DNA from 2 places in the Pseudoalteromonas sp. Isolate6 genome. Region 2 is predicted to be linked to the other one. Evidence: predicted binding sites of a transcription regulator. Region 2 holds the regulator's gene; the other holds the start of a gene.

Region 1 (10,244 bases), on a different contig from region 2:
TCAATTAGCTTTTCGAAAATAGGAAACTTCTGTTGGTCGTAGCGAGATACATTAACAGTCTGTCCAAAAAACATCGGTTCTTTTAATTGGTCGTTATGATTTCTGCTAAACGTAGAATATGCCATAAATGTGTTACTCAATACCTAAAAAAGCGGGTGAAGACCACCCGCATAAAAGTTATATCTTACAAGCGCCGCCTTCACAACCATCGTCTTCTGCTTCTGGTTTTAACTCATCTTGAGCATCTGAAGCACCGTCACGGGTGTTATGGTAGTAAAGAGTTTTAACACCAAGTTTGTATGCGGTGAGTAAGTCTTTTAGCAATAGCTTCATAGGAACTTTACCCGCTTCAAACTTACTTGGATCATAATTGGTATTTGCAGAGATAGTTTGATCGATGAACTTTTGCATAATACCAACTAATGCAAGGTAACCATCGTTAGATGGAATATCCCAAAGTAGCTCATAGTTATCTTTGAGGCGGTCGTACTCTGGTACTACTTGCTTCAAGATACCATCTTTACTCGCTTTAACACTGATATGACCACGAGGTGGTTCGATACCGTTTGTTGCGTTTGAAATTTGTGATGATGTTTCAGATGGCATCAAGGCAGACAACGTTGAGTTGCGCATACCGTGTTCTTGGATACTTGCTCTTAGTGAATCCCAATCCAGATGCAATGGCTCTTCGCATACTTTATCAAGGTCACGCTTATAAGTATCTATTGGCATAATACCTTGTGAGTACGTCGTTTCGTTAAATTTAGGACAAGCGCCGCGCTCTTTTGCCAATTCATTCGAAGCTTTCATCAGATAGTATTGAATGGCTTCAAATGTTTTATGTGTTAGGCCGTTAGCGCTACCGTCGGAGTACTTAACGCCATTCTTTGCAAGATAATAAGCAAAGTTAATCACACCGATACCTAGTGTACGGCGTCCCATCGTTGCATTGTACGCAGCAGGTACGGGGTAGTCTTGATAGTCTAATAAGTTATCAAGTGCGCGAACCGCAAGCTCTGCTAACTCTTCTAACTCGTCTAGAGACTTGATGGCACCCAAGTTAAATGCGGAAAGCGTACATAGTGCAATTTCACCTTCAGGGTCGTTTACGTGGCTTAGAGGCTTAGTCGGTAGTGCAATTTCAAGACATAGGTTTGACTGGCGGATCGGTGCAACCTTAGAGTCAAACGGACTGTGTGTATTACAGTGATCAACGTTTTGTAGATAAATACGACCAGTGCTCGCACGTTCTTGCGCAAACATTGAGAATAACTCAATCGCTTTAATGCGTTTCTTACGGATAGACTCATCTTGCTCGTACTTAACATACAGTTCTTCGAATTTATCTTGGTCTTCAAAGAATGCGTCGTAAAGACCAGGCACATCTGATGGACTAAATAGCGTGATATAGTCGTCTTTAATTAGGCGGCTATACATGGTTTTGTTGAACTGCACGCCATAATCCAAATGACGCACACGGTTCTCTTCAACACCACGGTTATTTTTTAGTACTAATAGGTTTTCAACTTCAAGATGCCAAAGCGGGTAGAATAGGGTCGCTGCGCCACCACGTACACCACCTTGAGAACAGCTTTTAACAGCCGTTTGGAAGTGCTTATAAAACGGAATACATCCTGTGTGATACGCTTCACCATTTCTGATTGGGCTACCTAGCGCACGAATACGACCAGCGTTAATACCGATACCAGCGCGCTGACTGACGTATTTTACAATCGCAGAAGAAGTTGCGTTGATTGAATCTAGGCTATCAGCACATTCTATAAGTACACATGAGCTAAACTGACGTGTCGGCGTACGAACACCCGCCATAATTGGCGTAGGCAATGAAATTTTGAATGTTGAAACTGCATCGTAGAATCGCTTTATGTAATCTAGACGCGTTTCTTTCGGGTAGTTTGCAAACAGGCTAGCAGCTACAAGAACATATAAGAACTGAGCACTTTCGTAGATCTCACCTGTTACGCGGTTTTGTACAAGGTATTTACCTTCCAACTGCTTAACAGCTGCATAGCTGAAGTTCATATCTCGGCTATGATCGATGTAGTTGTTTAGCTCATCAAACTCTTCTTTTGTGTAATCGGTAAGAAGATGCTGATCATAGCGCTTGTCTTCAACCAGCTTTACCACATGGTCGTGTAAGTGCGGCGGCTCAAAACAGCCATAGGCTTTCTTACGCAAGTGGAAAATAGCCAAACGAGCGGCTAGATACTGATAATCTGGAGACTCTTTTGAGATCAGATCGGCTGCAGCTTTAATAATCGTTTCGTGGATATCACCAGTACGAATACCGTCATAAAACTGGATGTGTGACTTTAATTCAACCTGAGAAACTGAGACGTTATCTAGGCCTTCTGCCGCCCATGTAATGACACGATGGATCTTATCTAGATCTAACGGTTCTTTGCGACCGTTTCTTTTGCATACAGATAGCTGTTGGTTCATGTTATGTGCCTGTATTCCTTAGGAACGCGCTTTAGATATCGCACGAATATAAAATTGTTTAGCAAACCACCACTATATATGGTGCCCTAGTGGCTAGGGATCACAAGATAGTGGGGTTGACGTTAATTTGCAAGAGAACAACTCGGGCAGAATTGTGGATAAGTTTGGGATAATTTACTTATGTAAGTATCCACTAACCTATGACAATCCACTTATCTGCTCACAAAGAAAAATCAACAGAAAGATGACGCTTTTCAGCAAAAATAAAAAAAAATTCTAACTGATTTTTTTCTACACAAATTCGTATCTATTATAGCAAAAACACAATATATGGTGTTTTATTTTTCTATCAACACTAAATATGCGATAGCGTGTCTAATGGGTTAGTAAGATAGAGATCCGCATGCCAAGACTTTGCTTCGGCTTCAGATGGAATGAACCCCCACATTGCTGCTGCACTAATCATTTTTGCAGATTTCGCAGCAATGATATCTCGCTCAGCGTCGCCAACATAAATACACTGCTCAGGTGGGACCCCCAATTTTGATGCCACTAACAGTAAAGGCTCTGGATGAGGCTTGGCCACCGCCAGTGTATCTCCGCATACTACTGTCTCGATCTTTGCAAGTTCAGGGATCTGCTTTAGTAGCGGAAGTGTTAAAAACTCAGGTTTGTTTGTCATGATCCCAACCTGAATCTCTTTTTCTGCAAGTGCCGCTAATAACGCACCAATCTGCGCAAAGCATTGGGAATGTACTGACAGGTTCGCAAGGTAGTAATCGAGTACCCCCTGACGTAATACCTGAGTATCGTAGCGCTGTAATGACTCACCAAACCCTACTTGCAACATCGCTGCTACGCCGTTTGAAATCGCACTGCTATACACCTGTTTGCCGACAGTAGGCATTTTGTTAGCAGTTAAAACGTGGTTTAGTGCAGCGCCCAAGTCATCACTGGTATCCAGCAAGGTGCCGTCTAGATCAAATAGTACCGCTTGGATCATACTAGCTTCTCAAAGTGTAGAATGTAGTTAACCGAAACGTCTTTAGTTAAGGTAAATGTTTTGCCGATAGGGTTGTAGTTAATCCCTGTTGCCGCTCTAACTTTGAGGTCGTACTTTTCAGCCCAAGCTATTAAGGTAGACGGGCGAATAAACTTATCATGCTCATGCGTGCCTTCAGGAACCATTTTAAGCAGTTTTTCAGCAGCGACAATAGCCAGTAAATACGCTTTTGTGGTCTTGTTTAAGGTAGAAAAAAATACATGACCGCCGGGCTTAACTAATTGTGAGACAGAACGAATAATGGATTCTGGATCTGGTACGTGTTCTAACATTTCCATGCAAGTTACTACATCGAATTCGCCATGGTGCAAGGCTGCGAATTCTTCTACTGGCACTTTTTGATAGTCTACTTTAACGCCGACCTCTAGCGCGTGAAGTTTTGCGACATTGAGCGGTTCTTGTCCCATATCGATACCGGTTGCATTTGCGCCCAGCTTAGCCATGCTTTCTGTTAAAATCCCACCACCACAACCGACATCCAATACTGTTTTTGCAAATAGGCCTTCACATTTATCGTTAATAAAGTCCAATCTCAATGGGTTAATATCGTGTAATGGTTTGAATTCTCCCTCTCGGTCCCACCAGCGCTCTGCTATTTCTTCAAATTTAGCGATTTCATTAGGGTCTACATTTTGATGTTCGGTCATAAAAAACTTCCTCGTCGAATTGAGCGCATTATAAAGGGGATTAGATAAAAATAGCACCTGTAAAACGGTAAAAAGTGTGTTAGCATGCTTGACGAATTTTATAATAAACAAAGCCCCCGCTGATACTCTGAGGCAATTCGGCTATTTTTCGAAGCGCGTTTAATTGGCGCTTCAGCAGAAAAAGCAATTTGATATTCAGATAGCATCTCAACACAAGTTGTAGTGTGACACAAAAGGGGTGGACACTGAAGGAAAGTGGAGTCAAATGTCTGATCTCGCCAATGAAATCCTGCCAGTCAATATCGAAGATGAATTAAAAAATTCATACCTAGATTATGCAATGAGTGTAATCGTAGGTCGTGCATTACCTGACGTACGTGACGGCCTAAAGCCAGTTCACCGTCGTGTATTGTTCGCGATGAATGAACTTAAAAATGACTGGAACAAACCATATAAAAAGTCAGCTCGTGTAGTTGGTGACGTAATCGGTAAATACCACCCGCATGGTGATAGCGCGGTTTACGATACTATTGTACGTATGGCTCAGCCTTTCTCTCTACGCTACATGCTCGTAGATGGACAAGGTAACTTTGGTTCTGTCGATGGTGACTCTGCAGCTGCGATGCGTTATACCGAAGTACGTATGGCGAAAGTCGCTCACGAGTTACTTGCTGACCTTGAAAAAGAAACCGTTGATTATGTACCAAACTACGATGGTACAGAGCAAATTCCAGATGTGTTACCAACTAAAGTGCCTAACTTATTGGTGAATGGTTCATCTGGTATCGCGGTTGGTATGGCGACCAATATTCCGCCTCACAACTTAACCGAGGTGATCAATGGCTGTTTGGCTGTGATCCAGAATCCAGACATCACTATTGAAGAGTTAATCGACTATATTCCGGGTCCAGATTTCCCGACAGCCGCCATTATTAGCGGTAAGAATGGCATCGAACAAGCCTATAAAACAGGCCGTGGTAAGATCTACATCCGTGCGAAAGCTGAAATCGAAGTTGATGAGAAGACTGGCAAAGAAACTATCATCGTTCATGAAATTCCTTACCAAGTTAACAAAGCAAGACTAATCGAAAAGATTGCAGAGCTTGTTAAAGATAAAAAGGTTGAAGGGATCAGTGCACTACGCGATGAGTCGGATAAAGACGGTATGCGTATCGTTATTGAGATCAAGCGTGGTGAAGTAGGTGAAGTTGTACTAAACAACCTATACGCTCAAACACAACTACAAACTGTGTTTGGCATCAATATGGTTGCACTAGATAATAACCAGCCTAAGTGTTTCAACCTGAAAGAAATGCTTGATGCGTTTATTATTCACCGTCGTGAAGTCGTAACGCGTCGTACTGTATTTGACCTGCGTAAGGCGAGAGACAGAGCGCATACGCTTGAAGGCCTCGCAATTGCGCTAGCCAATATTGACCCAATCATTGAGCTTATTCGTAAGTCACCAACACCAGCAGAAGCAAAAGCAGCGCTAACCGCACGAGCTTGGGATCTTGGTAACGTTAAATCAATGCTTGAGCGCACTGGCGAAGAAAATGTTGCGCGTCCGGACTGGTTAGCGGAAGAATTAGGGATCCGTGATGGTCAGTACTATTTGTCTGAGCAACAAGCCCAAGCAATTCTAGACTTAAGACTACACAAATTAACGGGTCTTGAGCACGAGAAAATTCTAGCAGAATACAAAGAACTGCTCGATTTAATCGCTGAGCTACTGTACATCCTTTCTACTCCAGAGCGTTTGATGGAAGTGATCCGCGATGAGTTAGTTGAAATCAAAGAAACGTATGGTGATGAGCGTCGCACAGAGATCACTGCTGCTGCGCACGATATTAGTTTAGAAGATTTGATCAACGAAGAAGACGTTGTCGTTACGCTTTCTCACGAAGGCTATGTGAAGTATCAACCTCTAAGCGATTACGAAGCTCAGCGCCGCGGTGGTAAAGGGCGATCTGCAACTAAGATGAAAGATGAAGACTTTATCGAACGTCTACTCGTTGCAAATACTCACGATACAATTCTGTGTTTCTCTACTTCTGGCCGCTTGTATTGGTTGAAAGTTTACCAGTTGCCGCTTGCATCACGTGCTGCGCGCGGTAAGCCAATTGTTAACTTGTTACCACTCGAAGCTGATGAGCGTATTACGACAATTTTACCAGTTCGTGAATACGAAGAAGATAAGTTTATCGTCATGGCGACGGCAAGTGGTATCGTTAAGAAAACACCTCTGACAGCATACAGTCGTCAGCGTGCAAGTGGTATTATTGCTATCAACTTGAACGAAGGCGATAGCCTGATCGGTGCTAACATTACCACAGGCGAAAATGACATCATGCTATTTACTGAGCATGGTAAAGTTGTGCGCTTTAATGAGAAGCAGCGAGATTCAGAAACAGGTGAAGTAAAGCGTGATCCTGAAACTGGCGAAGAAATGTTGGCGTTACGTCCGATGGGTCGTACAGCAACAGGTGTTCGTGGTATCAAGATGCCAGATGACGTGAAAGTGGTATCACTAATCGTACCACAAGGCGATGGTGCAATCTTGACCGTAACTGAAAATGGTTATGGTAAGCGTACACCGCTTGAAGAGTACCCAGCGAAGAGCCGTGCAACACAAGGTGTTGTGTCAATCAAAGTAACTGAAAGAAATGGTTCTGTGGTCGGCGCGGTTCAAGTTGATGACAACGATGAAATCATGCTGATCTCAAACCGTGGTACACTAGTTAGAACGCGTGTAAACGAAGTTTCTACGGTAGGCCGTAACACTCAAGGTGTTATTCTGATCCGTACGATGGAAGAAGAAAAGGTAGTTGGTCTTCAACGCATCGAAGAAATTGAAGTGGACGAGTTGCCTGAGGGTGAAATTGTTGAGGCTGAGGGTGAAGCGACACCTGCAGTTGATTCAGACACAGAAGAATAACACAATCTTATCTGTAATATAAAAAGCGACTTCGGTCGCTTTTTTTCTTTATGTCAGTTTTTTCAATCTATCCCTCTATGACAATAGCTCGAACCCTGATAAATTAAGGCTACGAACTATCCAGCTTTTGCTTGGGCAACTCACTGTTCATTCAAAAAATATGATAACAATTCGTCGATAATTTGGATGGGCTAGTTTATTAGGAATGAGGAAAAATATGACGGTTTATAATTTTTGCGCGGGTCCTGCGATGTTACCTGTTGAAGTTATGAAGAAAGCGCAAAAAGAATTTTTAGATTGGCAAAATTTAGGCGTGTCGGTGATGGAAGTCAGCCATCGCTCAGCGCCTTATTTGGAGATGGCGAAGCAGTGCGAGGCCAGCTTACGTCGTTTGATGAATATCTCTGATGAATTTGAAGTGTTGTTTATGCATGGCGGTGGTCGTGGTCACTTTGCTGCTGTACCGCTAAATCTACATGTAGATGGTGTACCAGGTGTATATATCGAAAACGGTATCTGGTCTACTGGCGCGACAAAAGAAGGTGGGAAGTTTACGCAAACGCATGCAATTAATATTCGTACTGACGAAAATGGTCAATTCGATATTTTACCTGTCTCTGAGTGGAAGCTACCAGAGAACGCTTCATTTATTCACTATTGTCCAAACGAAACTATCGACGGTATCGAAATATTTGACGTTCCAAAACATTCAAGCGCACCGATTGTAGCGGATATGTCTTCCAATATTTTATCTCGTGAGATTAACGTCAATGACTTTGATTTGATTTATGCTGGTGCGCAAAAAAATATCGGTCCTTCAGGGCTAAGTATCGCTATTGTGCGTAAGACGTTATTGAAGCGTGAAGGGTTGCCAAGACCTGCCATTCTTGATTACGCCATTGAGGCTGATCAGCAAAGCATGTACAACACACCACCGACATTTGCATGGTATCTAGCGTTTGAGGTATTCAAGTATCTTGAAAGCATTGGTGGTGTTAAAGCCATGGAAGCGCACAATCAAGAAAAAGCGGCCATTTTGTACGATTACATCGATGGCTCTGGCTTCTATTCAAACAAAGTTGCAAAACATTGTCGCTCGTTAATGAACGTACCATTTTGGTTAAACGATGACAGCCTAAATGCAAAATTTTTGGCAGAGGCAGAACAAAACGGTTTAATTGCACTTGAGGGCCACCGTTTTGTCGGCGGTATGCGTGCAAGCATCTATAACGCTATGCCAATTGAAGGGATAAAAGCGTTAGTTGCATTTATGGATAAATTCGCACGGGAGAACAGTTGATGGAACAGTTGACCCTCAAGCCTATTACTAAAGTCGGTGGCAGTGTAACGCTACCTGGCTCTAAAAGCTTATCAAATCGTATTTTGTTGCTTGCGGCATTGTGCGAAGGCACGACAAAAGTGACGAATTTATTGGATAGCGATGACATCCGCCATATGTTAGGTGCACTGTCTCAATTAGGCGTTGAAGTGACGCTAGAAGACGACAACACGGTGGCACTTGTCAAAGGAAATGGTGGCAACTTTATTTCCCCCGTTGAGCCGTTATTTTTAGGCAATGCTGGTACTGCGTATCGGCCATTAACTGCTGTGCTTGCTGCTATATCCGGTGATTATGAACTGATTGGTGAGCCGCGAATGGAAGAGCGCCCAATTGGCCATCTTGTTGATGCCATGCAAACGCTTGGTGCAGATATTCAATATCTCAAAAACAAAGACTACCCGCCGTTAAAAATTGCAGGTAAGCAACTTGCTGGTGGAGAAGTTGAGATTGACGGCAGCATCTCAAGCCAGTTCTTGACTGCATTATTGATGGCTGCACCGCTTTTTAGTGGCGATACGAATATTGCGATCAAAGGTGAGCTGGTTTCAAAGCCTTATATTGATATTACCATTGGCGTGATGGCGCACTTTGGGGTTCATGTCGAAAACCATGATTACCAGCGTTTTGTGGTAAAGGCTGGGCAGCAGTATCAATCTCCTGGAACACTTATGGTCGAAGGGGATGCATCATCTGCCTCTTATTTCATTGCTGCAGCGGCAATTGCAGGCGGTGAAATTGAGATCAAGGGAGTGGGTAAACAAAGTGTGCAAGGTGATATCGGCTTTGCCAAAGTGATGGAACAAGTCGGAGCAAACATTGATTGGCATGACGAACGTATTGTTGTGCGAAAAGGTGAGTTAAATGGTGTGGATATCGATGCTAATGCTATCCCCGATGCGGCGATGACGCTTGCAACCGTAGCGCTATTCGCAAAAGGTAAAACCGCAATTCGTAATATCTACAATTGGCGTGTAAAAGAAACCGATAGGTTAGCTGCGATGGCGACTGAGCTAAAGAAAGTAGGTGCAGAAGTGGTAGAAGGGCACGACTTTATCGAAGTTACACCACCGGCTAATTTTAATTTTACGGATGTAGATACATACAATGACCATCGCATTGCGATGTGTTTTTCAATGGTGGCAGTAGGTGGTCAAGCTATAACGATTAATGACCCTAAATGTACGGCAAAAACTTTCCCAACCTATTTTTCAGTGTTAGAAAGCATTAGCCAGTATTAATCTCATCAAAGGTGTTGAAGATGTTCAGCACCTTAAAGCCCTCTCTAAAATAATCAATCATAACAAAGTCAAATACGCGTTTGGTTGGCTGAATTTTATTCAGTCAAAGCTAGTCCGCACCTGACATTTAGCACCTTTCGCTGTACTAATAATTTGAGATATAACAAAAAATGACAGGTAAATAAGGATATATTCAGCAAATTGACGTATACTATGCGCCGTCAAATTCAGGTGAGCATTTTTAGGAGGTCTAAATGCAGGCAGCTATGCCAGTTATCACCGTCGACGGCCCAAGTGGTTCAGGCAAAGGAACTGTTTGTCGCTTGTTAGCTGAAACATTAAATTGGGAAGTGTTGGATAGCGGCGCGATTTATCGCGTGCTTTCGTTAGCTGCATTACACCACCAAATAGCAACTGATAACGAAGAGGGCTTGGTCCCACTTGCAGCTAATTTGGATGTACAATTTTCTATCGATAAAGAAACTAAAAAAAGTAAAATTGTACTTGAAGGTGAAGATGTCACTAATACCATTCGCAATGAAGAAGTCGGCGC
Region 2 (10,244 bases):
AGCAAGATTCACCGAAGACTCCCAGCCAATAACCTTACCGCCCAACAGTGGTAGCGGATAGTAAGACCAGCCCATTGACACTGTGAGCTTGGTAGTTTTGCCGTTAGGTAAGAGATAATCGGTTTCAGCAATCGCTTTACACAAGTCGCTAACGTATTCTTCGATATAGTCTCGGCTAAAATCGCGCAATAGCAATAAGAATTCATCACCACTCCAGCGAACCACATAGTCTGACCCTTGAGTGCGTGTGTTTAATAGCGTAGCCAATTGCTGCAAACAACTATCACCGCCAATTGGACCATAAGAGTCATTAATTTTACTGAAATCATCAATATTCATGATCATCAATACCAAACTCTTATTTTGAGCCTGCAATGACTGTGCATTGCGCTGATAATGCTCAACGTCTTTTGGTAACTGATCAAATAGAAAGCGACGACTACGTAACCCCGTTAATTCATCTGAGTGACTCACAAGTTTAAGCTGAGTATTGACCTGGTTCAGCTTCTCGTTAGCTTTCCTGAGCTCTGTCGTACGCTCTGCGATTAATGCCTCAAGTGCAGCTTGTTTTCTTCTTTCTTGTGCTCTGAATACCCAAAAAATCAGATAGAACATAAAGATAAATGCACAGGTGATAAATAATCTAAAATAAATCGTCTCATCGAAACGGCGCGGTAATGTGATGGATAAGTCAAGCACCTTCGCCTGCTCCCAATCTTGCCCTTGGCGCTTAACTTCTAACATAAAGGTAAAGTTACCTGGTGGTAGATTAGTATAAATCGCCTCACGCCGAGACTGAGCATCACGCCATTGCGTATCGTGCCCTTTTAGCTTGTATCTAAATTCAATACTATGCGGCGCGTAAAAGTCGATTGCAGTATAATTAATGGTTAAGTCACGCTCTGAAGTATTAAGCTGAATAACTTGATTTAAGGACTCAGTACTAAATACTCTGTCATGGGTAGAGAGTGATTCTAATCGAGGCATTAGATCTCCACCACCAAACAGCAGGACGTTTTTGGGGATCTCTACCACGCCTTGTAAGCTGGGGTAAAAAATAGCGGACTCAGTTTCCACTACAGCATCATGGCCAAGACCCGAGCAACACTGGCTCGGTCTGCCATCAAGCTGCCGGTCAAATGGGCTGATCACTTGCTCAACTTGTAAACTCTCTATCACATCGCCAAATTGTGCAACGGGCATGCGATATACCCCTTTCATCGTACTTACCCAAACTAGCTGATTGCTCTTATCAAAATGCAACGAAAAAATTGAGCCATAAGGTAGGCCATTTGAGGCATCAAGTTGGTACCAGTCACCATCGGAGGTGCGATAGAATAATCCATCATTGAGGGAGCCAACTAAAGTAGTCACTGTATCTAAATGCAAAATACTGGTGATGTAAGCGGTGTCCAACGAGGTTTGCGCACCAATTTTTTCAATACCTTTTTCATTATAGCGATATGCACCTTTATTCGTGCCGATAAAGCCATACCTCGGAAAGTCCTGAATAAAAGTAACGAATTGGCTGCCAAGGAAGGCATTATAGGCAAATGGTGTTATACCTTTATAATCTAATCGGTATAACCCCCTTCCCGTACCAAACCACATTCCCCCGCGATTTGATGGGCTAAGTGAAAAGACAGGGTTTTGCCTAAGTTCTCTTTCATTTAATTTTTGCAGTGAACCATTTTCATAGATAAGTGCACCGCGATCGGTACCGAGGATAAGTTTTTCGCCGATAAACTCAAGGTCATGTATTACTGAGCGGTTCAATTGAGCACTCGTCAGTATTGGTTGATAATTGTCGTTCGGCTCAATGATCCCAAGCCCTTCTCGGCTTGCAACCCAGAGCTGACCACCGGGCCCTTGTGTGATTGCCGAAATGGCTTGATTAGTCTTCAAACCAATATGATGACGCTCGACCTTCCCCGAATGCGCAAGCCAAAGTCCTTCGTTTAAACTAGCAAGCCAAATATTATTGTCTTTGTCCATAAAGATATCAGCAAACCAGATACTTTGATCAAGTTGTATCGGCTCTACCGCTTGCCAAACGCCATTATTCTGTCGATAAAGTAGTCGCCCATAAGTAGAGACCCACAGCCCACCGTCTTTATCGTTGAGAAATTTATACACAGCGTTATTACCCACTTCTTGATAGCGGCGTAATACTTCATCAATATCTAGAAAATAAGCCCCCAGCTCTGATGCTAAAAACAGCTTACCATCAACCCAAGCTAGGTCATGAATAATGGTTTGCGCTAACTGCTCAGGTAGTGAGACCTTGCTCGCTAACTCAAGTCTAACTCCATCTCCATTACGATTGCTCGATTCGCTAATTTTAAGTAAGTGACGTTCATTTACTAACCAAATGCCATCGGGAACCAGCGCCATTTTAGTCACTGAGCCCACTATTTGATTGATTTGGGTAACATCTAACGTACTTTGTTCGATATTATTTGCAGCTAACGTCAGCTTTTTCGCAGAAACATAATACAGACCATTTGCAGCAATCCAGATCCCGCCATCTTCATCTTGTAGTATATCTCTGACAGGGCCCTGTATGTCGAAGCGCCTAGCCTCTAAGGTTTGTGGGTTAAGTCTTAACAGTCCTCGACGTGTGCCAACCCAGAGCATACCGAATTGATCCACCACCAATTTATTGATAGCGTTGCTATTCAAAAACTCGGTATTTTGCGTATTGAAGTTTTGGAATTGATGACCATCAAAACGGCTTAAACCAAACTGAGTTCCGAGCCAAATATAGCCTTGATTGTCTTGAACGACACTCTTGACGCTTTGTGATGGTAAACCACTTTGGATATTCCACTGTTTAACCACGTAATCATCTATCGCCGCTACACTCGTCATTGGTAGCAGCAAAGTGAAAATGAAAAACAATAGCCTTGTCATCTCGATTCCATCACATCAGTACAATTAGACTAAAATGCCAGTTTTAAACAAAGCTTGCACGCAAATCAATGAAAAAATGCCGGCTAATACATCATCTAGCATAATCCCAGAGCCACCGTGCAAGCGCTTATCGAGCCACTTTATCGGACCCGGTTTCAAAATATCGAAAAAACGGAACAAAATAAACCCAACGATTAGTGACTGCCAACTCAGTGCAGCCCCTATCATGGTGATATAAAAGCCAGCCACTTCATCCCAAACAATCGCGGGGTGGTCATGAACATTAACATCGTCCGCTGTTTTACCACACACCCAGATCCCAAATAACGTCATGGCAATAGCAATTAGACATTGCAGCCAAATCGCTTCACCTTGAGTTGCAAAGATAAATGGTAATCCAGCTAAAGTACCAAATGTACCTGGCGCTTTCCTTGCTAATCCTAAACCAAACCCGAGCGCAAAAAATTGATGCGGCTTCTTTAAATTAAATACACGTTGTTTAGCCAAACCTACTCCTAGCTAAAATGCTCAAAACCAAGCCCGGTGAGCTGGTAAGGTTGGCCTTTGTTGAGTAATTGAACCTCACCATTATTAGCCGTTATTTGACCAATACAAACAGGTTCAACGCCATATTGCTTTAACCTAGTTTCCACGGCATTTTTGTTATTATCATTGACAGTGAAGAGCAATTCATAGTCATCACCAAAACCGAGCGCCAATCGCATGCGTGCGTCTTCATCAAGGCTTGAACGCAGTGCATCTGACTGTGGAACTTTATCCGCATTTATCTTAGCCCCCACTAAAGAGCTACGTAAAATGTGCTTAAGATCCGCAAGTAGACCATCTGAGATATCAATTGCAGAGGTGGCAAGACCCCTAAGAACTTGACCCGCAGCAACACGTGGCGCTGGGTAATGAAACTTTTCCAGAGCCGCTTTGCCGTGTTTTGGCTCAAGTGTCCAACCTTGCTTGCGCGCTTCGATTGCAAGTCCTGCATCACCAAGTGGGCCAGTCACATAAATCCAATCACCTACTCGTGCTCCTGAACGCTTGAGCGCTTTACCGGTTGGTATAATACCTTTTGCACACACTGTGATGGTCAATGGACCTTGCGTTGTATCGCCACCTATCACCTGTACGTTATAGTACTCAGCGATTTCATGCATCCCCTCAGTAAAGGCTTCTAGCCACTCTATGTCAGCGCTGGGTAACGTTAAACCAAGCGACACCCAAGTAGGTTCAGCGCCCATTGCTGCTAAGTCGCTAAGATTTACCGCAATAACACGATGGCCAAGCGCCCGCGGTGGAATATCTTCAAAAAAGTGCACACCCGCAACTAGCGTATCGGTTGTTACTGCAAGTTGACTGCCAGCAGGAACTGAAACCAAGGCACAGTCATCACCTATTCCAAGTTCTACATCTCGGCGAATAATGCCACGGCCTTTAAAATAGTGATTGATTAGCTCAAATTCTTTCATACACAAAAAAGCCGGCCAAGGCCGGCTATTCCTATAGTAAAGCTTATTTGCGAATAAACTTAACCGCTTTGTCTAGTACACCATTGACGAACTTGTGACTCTCTTCAGCGCCAAACATTTTTGCCAACTCAATGCCTTCATTGATAGCCACTTTGTATGGCACATCTTCACGGAATTTAAGCTCATAAGCACTAACACGTAATACGGCAAGCTCAACCATATCCAATTCTTCGAGTGGACGAGCTAAATGCGGACGAATTGCTTCGTCTAGCTGCTTTTGGTTAACAACAACACCACGTGCTAAGTCTTTGAAGTATTCTACATCGACTTTCGTTACGTCGTTTTCGATCAGCATTTGCTGTTCGATATCGGCAATTGGGTTACCACTTAGCTGCCAAGAATAAATAGCTTGTAAAGCAAGTACACGTGCTTTGCGTCTAGCTGCTGGTTTCACTGAGATTCCTCTTAAATTTGCTCTAGCACGTTCACCATTTCTAGAGCTCCAAGGGCGGCTTCTCCCCCTTTGTTGCCCATTTTAGTGCCCGCGCGCTCGATAGCTTGCTCAATGCTTTCAGTAGTAAGTACACCAAAAGCAACAGGGATGTCATAATCTAATGAAACGCTAGCTAAGCCTTTGTTAGACTCGTTAGCAACTAAATCGAAGTGTGGCGTACCACCACGAATAATCACGCCTAGCGCAATAATCGCATCGTGCTCTTTTTTCATCGCAACGCGTTTTGCTGCCAGTGGTAGTTCAACCGCTCCCGGTACATATACAACCGTGATGTCTTCATCGCTAACACCACCGGTACGTTTTAATTCATCTACAGCGCCTTCAAGTAGGCTGCTACCGATAAAATCGTTAAAACGTGAAATGACAATGGCAAATTTTTTGCCAGGAGCGTATTTATTACCTTCGATTACTTTCATTAGATGTTCCTAATCTGTATGAGCAATTGCCAAATTGAGGCGCATGATAGCACAGTAATATGGCAATCGCCTACTATCTGAATATAGGCGATTGCGATCAATTTAGCATTTTGGGATTATTTTGGTTCGACGTATTCAACCACTTCTAAGTGGAAACCAGACAGTGCATGATATTTTTTAGGTAGACTCATTAGGCGCATTTTCTGAATGCCTAAATCAGCCAAAATTTGCGACCCCACACCTACGGTGCGCGAAGTACCTTGGAATTTACGGTAGTTCACCTGTTCACCCGCATCTTCCGCAGCAAATGCCTTAACCAGCGCTTCCATTTCTTCGCTGCGTTCTTGTTTACCAAGAATGACTAATACGCCTTCGTTGTCGGCGATGTGCTTCATGGCACTTTGCAGTGTCCAGCTTCTATCCGCACTACGATCTGAATGAAGAATGTCGTTAAACGTGCTTTGCAAATGCACACGGACTAAATTGGCTTCTTCCGATTTGATCTCGCCCTTCACCATCGCATAGTGCAGTTGATTATCAATGGTGTCTTTGTACGTCACCAGGTTAAACTCACCAAACTCGGTAGGAAGTTTACACTCTGCTACCTTTTCGATGGTGGTTTCGTTTAAGTTACGATATTCAATCAAATCAGCAATGGTGCCGATTTTAATATCGTGCTCTTTTGCGAATACTTCTAGTTGTGGGCGACGTGCCATAGTGCCATCTGGATTTAGAATTTCAACAATCACAGATGCAGGCTCCAATCCCGCCAAACGCGCTAAATCACATCCAGCTTCAGTATGACCTGCACGCGTTAAAACGCCGCCTGGTTGCGCCATGATTGGGAAGATATGACCAGGTTGTACAATATCATCAGGTACTGCACCTTTGGCAACTGCAGCTTGCACTGTACGAGCGCGATCTGCCGCTGAAATTCCCGTCGTTACGCCTTTCGCGGCTTCAATAGACAAAGTAAAGTTGGTAGAGAACTGAGCGCCATTGGTTTTCACCATTAGTGGCAAGTTCAGCTGCTCACAGCGCTCCTGTGTCATGGTCAAACAGATTAACCCGCGACCATATGTTGCCATGAAATTAATTGCATCTGGTGTAATGTGCTCTGCTGCAATGATCAGATCACCTTCATTTTCTCGGTCTTCATCGTCCATCAAAATAACCATTTTACCGGCTTTAATGTCCGCGATGATTTCCTCAGCACTATTTAAACTCATAGTTTTCCCATTTTTACTTTGTCTGTGGCTACTTTATAAAGCCAGCTTTCGCCAATAGACTGGTTGTGAGAGTGGACTCGCTGGCAGCGCTTGGCTCACCCTGAATTAGTCTTTCGAGGTAGCGGGCGATTTGGTCAACCTCTAGGTTTAGTTTTGACCCGACTTGAAAACCTGCAATCGTCGTTTCTTGAGCCGTGTGTGGCACTATGGTCAATTTAAAGCGATTTTGTTCCACGGCATTGACCGTCAAACTGATGCCATCAATGGCAACTGAACCTTTATACGGAATATACTTCATTAGCGATGATGGCGCAGTCAACCAATAGTCGGTCGCTCTGGCATTAGCGGTTATCTCTACCACTTCAGCGATGCCATCCACATGGCCAGACACCAAATGACCGCCAAGGCGTGAAATCGGCTGCAATGCCTTTTCAAGGTTGACCTTTTGGCCTTGTTGGTACTCGGCAAAACGCGTCAAACTTAAGGTTTCGTTAGAAACATCGGCTTTGAAGCCATCATGAAACTTCTCAGTTACGGTCAGGCAAACCCCGTTCGTGGCAATACTATCACCCAAGTTTACATCGCTCATATCAAGAGATGTCGTGGTCACACGAACAATTAAATCGCCGCCCTTGAGCTGCAATTGAGTTAATGTTCCTGTTGCTTCGATAATACCTGTAAACATTTTACTTCTCTTTAGTCGCGATAAGTTTGAGATCAGGCCCCACTTGGCAAACGTCGCCAAACACTAACTCTGGTATTTGCGACATGGCACTCAGTGGTGTGGTGTTAAACAGCCCTTTTCCAACGCCAATTATTTTCGGTGCCAAATAGATGATATATTCATCAATTAGCCCTTGTTCATGCATTACTCCCGCAAGGGTGGCACCGGCCTCAAGCCAAACATAATTACAGTGCTTTTCAGCCAGCTTGTTGAGCACGGCTTTTAGGTCGAGCTTACCGTTGATTTCAGGCACGACAATTTGCTCTACGAAATGAGGCCATTGCACTGAATTATCAATAGTACGGCGGAAAATAATCACTGGAGATGCAATTGTAAATAACGCAAGATCTGGTGTCAGACGATTTTGTGAGTCAATAATCGCACGTATCGGCTGGCGTAGCTCAGATTGAGGATAATCGGTGTCTTGCAAAAATTCTTCACGAACATTGAGTCTGGCGTTGTCTACCATAACCGTATCGGCTCCGGTCAAGACCACGCAACTTTGCGCGCGGTAGCGCTGTACGTCTAAGCGCGCTGCAGCTGAGGTTATCCACTTACTCTGGCCATTGTTTAATGCGGTTTTCCCATCAACAGAAGCGGCAAGTTTACAGGTCACGAACGGCACTCCATACTCCATTCGTTTCAAAAAACCATTATTTAGTGCCCTAGCTTGTAGCTCTAGCAAACCATAGGCTGTTGTAATGCCCGCGGCTTCTAACATTGCCAATCCACGCCCTGCAACCTGTGGGTTGGGATCAACCATAGCTGCAACCACTCTGCTGACGCCTGCGTCAATCAAACCTTTTGCACACGGCGGCGTTCTACCATAGTGACTACATGGCTCAAGCGTTACATAGGCAGTTGCACCAGCGGCTTTAGCTCCAGCTTGCTTAAGCGCATGCACTTCAGCATGGCCTTCACCTGCTTTTAAGTGCGCGCCTTCGCCGACAATTTCACCGTCTTTTACGATCACACAGCCGACGTTTGGATTGGGTGTTGTGGTGTATTTACCGCGCTTTGCAAGCGCGATAGCACGGCTCATGTAATCATGGTCTTGCGCTGTGAACTGGCTCAATCCCCCAACCTCGCAATTTCTTCACCAAACTCACGAATATCTTCGAAAGAGCGATATACCGAAGCAAATCGCACATAAGCCACTTTATCGAGCTTTTTGAGCGCTTCCATAATACATTCGCCAATCATGTCGCTTGGTACTTCACGTTCGCCAGTACCCCGAATTTGAGATTTAATTTGGTGCACTACTTCTTCTATTTGCTCTGTACTAACGGGACGCTTTTCCAGCGCTCGGTGCATGCCATTAAGTAACTTATCTTCATTGAACGGCTCTCTAGTACCATCTTGCTTTATCACGCGCGGCATTAAGAGCTCTGCGCCCTCGAAGGTAGTAAAGCGTTCGTGGCATAAAATGCACTCACGACGGCGACGGACTTGGTGGCCGGAAGCAACCAAACGTGAATCTATCACTTTGGTATCTTTGGCTGTACAGAATGGACAATGCATAGACGCTCTCGTTGACTCAAAAACAAAAAAGGCCGCTTGAATGCGGCCTTAATCATAACAAAAAACTGCTTTTTTGTGAGCGAAATTATGCGTAAACAGGTAATTTAGCGCAAATTGCTTTTACTTTTTCTTTCACTTGTGCCTGTACAGACTCATCGTTGATGTTGTCTAGTACGTCACAGATCCAGCCAGCAAGCTCTTTCGACTCAGCTTCTTTAAAGCCACGGCGAGTGATCGCAGGAGAACCGATACGCAGACCAGAAGTAACGAACGGTGAGCGTGGGTCGTTTGGTACAGAGTTTTTGTTTACTGTGATGTTTGCACGGCCAAGCGCTGCATCCGCATCTTTACCTGTGATGTCTTTATCAATCAGGTCAAGTAGGAACAGGTGGTTTTCAGTTTTGCCAGAAACCACTTTATAACCACGCTCCTGAAGTACCGCAACCATAGCTTGTGCATTTTTAACCACTTGCTCTTGGTATGACTTGAACTCTGGTTGTAGTGCTTCTTTGAACGCAACCGCTTTTGCAGCGATAACGTGACATAGAGGACCACCTTGGCCACCTGGGAATACCGCAGAGTTTAGCTTTTTGTAGATTTCTTCATCATCACAAGCAGAGATGATAAGACCACCACGAGGACCCGCTAGCGTTTTGTGCGTTGTTGTTGTTACAACGTGTGCATGAGGCACAGGGCTTGGGTAGATACCAGCGGCAACAAGACCTGCAACGTGCGCCATATCAACAAGTAGGTAAGCGCCTACTTTGTCAGCGATTTCGCGGAACTTAGCCCAGTCAACGATACCTGAGTATGCAGAGAAACCGCCGATGATCATTTTTGGCTTGTGCTCAAGTGCTAACGCTTCAACTTGCGCGTAATCGATTTCACCAGTTTCTTCGTTTAGACCGTACTGGATAGCATTGTACGTTTTACCAGAGAAGTTTACGTGTGAACCGTGCGTTAAGTGACCACCGTGAGCAAGGCTCATACCTAGTACAGTGTCATGTGGCTGAAGTAACGCTTGGAATACCGCCGCGTTTGCTTGTGAGCCAGCGTGAGGCTGAACGTTTGCGTAAGTCGAACCAAATAACGCATTGGCGCGGTCAATCGCAAGTTGCTCAACCACGTCAACGTGCTCACAACCGCCGTAGTAACGCTTACCTGGGTAACCTTCAGCATACTTGTTTGTTAGCTGAGAACCCTGCGCTTCAAGTACACGTGGGCTACAGTAGTTCTCAGAAGCGATAAGCTCGATGTGCTCTTCTTGACGTGAAGTTTCTGCTTCAATCGCTGCAAATAGTTCTGGGTCAAAATCTGCAATATTCATGTTACGTTCTAACATGGTTTCTCCTAGGTAAACGTAAGGGTATTTTTAAAGACAATCTAGCATCACAAGATAACCAGTTTGCCTATGAAATCAGCATGGGCATATTTAAGCAGGGATTGAAT

Evidence for each region. Region 2 encodes NrdR, which represses ribonucleotide reductase genes. Its sites were predicted from a motif close to AAACACNANATNTNGTGTTT; they were not measured.
Region 1: a site for NrdR is predicted at 2,531-2,550, ahead of nrdA (class 1a ribonucleoside-diphosphate reductase subunit alpha). Genes of this name have one in related genera too.

What each region holds. Positions count from the first base shown of each region.
Region 1 is NZ_JAKEVK010000072.1:5,703-15,946, reverse strand. Features, by position in the region: gene nrdB (class Ia ribonucleoside-diphosphate reductase subunit beta) at 1-125, opposite strand, end outside; gene nrdA (class 1a ribonucleoside-diphosphate reductase subunit alpha) at 178-2,463, opposite strand; gene L1D50_RS11880 (HAD-IA family hydrolase) at 2,819-3,466, opposite strand; gene ubiG (bifunctional 2-polyprenyl-6-hydroxyphenol methylase/3-demethylubiquinol 3-O-methyltransferase UbiG) at 3,463-4,173, opposite strand; gene gyrA (DNA gyrase subunit A) at 4,439-7,111, shown strand; gene serC (3-phosphoserine/phosphohydroxythreonine transaminase) at 7,329-8,411, shown strand; gene aroA (3-phosphoshikimate 1-carboxyvinyltransferase) at 8,411-9,691, shown strand; gene cmk ((d)CMP kinase) at 9,946-10,244, shown strand, end outside.
Region 2 is NZ_JAKEVK010000007.1:34-10,277, reverse strand. Features, by position in the region: gene L1D50_RS01825 (ligand-binding sensor domain-containing diguanylate cyclase) at 1-2,913, opposite strand, end outside; gene L1D50_RS01820 (phosphatidylglycerophosphatase A) at 2,938-3,420, opposite strand; gene thiL (thiamine-phosphate kinase) at 3,429-4,391, opposite strand; gene nusB (transcription antitermination factor NusB) at 4,435-4,845, opposite strand; gene ribE (6,7-dimethyl-8-ribityllumazine synthase) at 4,857-5,321, opposite strand; gene ribBA (bifunctional 3,4-dihydroxy-2-butanone-4-phosphate synthase/GTP cyclohydrolase II) at 5,438-6,550, opposite strand; gene L1D50_RS01795 (riboflavin synthase) at 6,579-7,235, opposite strand; gene ribD (bifunctional diaminohydroxyphosphoribosylaminopyrimidine deaminase/5-amino-6-(5-phosphoribosylamino)uracil reductase RibD) at 7,237-8,349, opposite strand; gene nrdR (transcriptional regulator NrdR) at 8,346-8,795, opposite strand; gene glyA (serine hydroxymethyltransferase) at 8,881-10,137, opposite strand.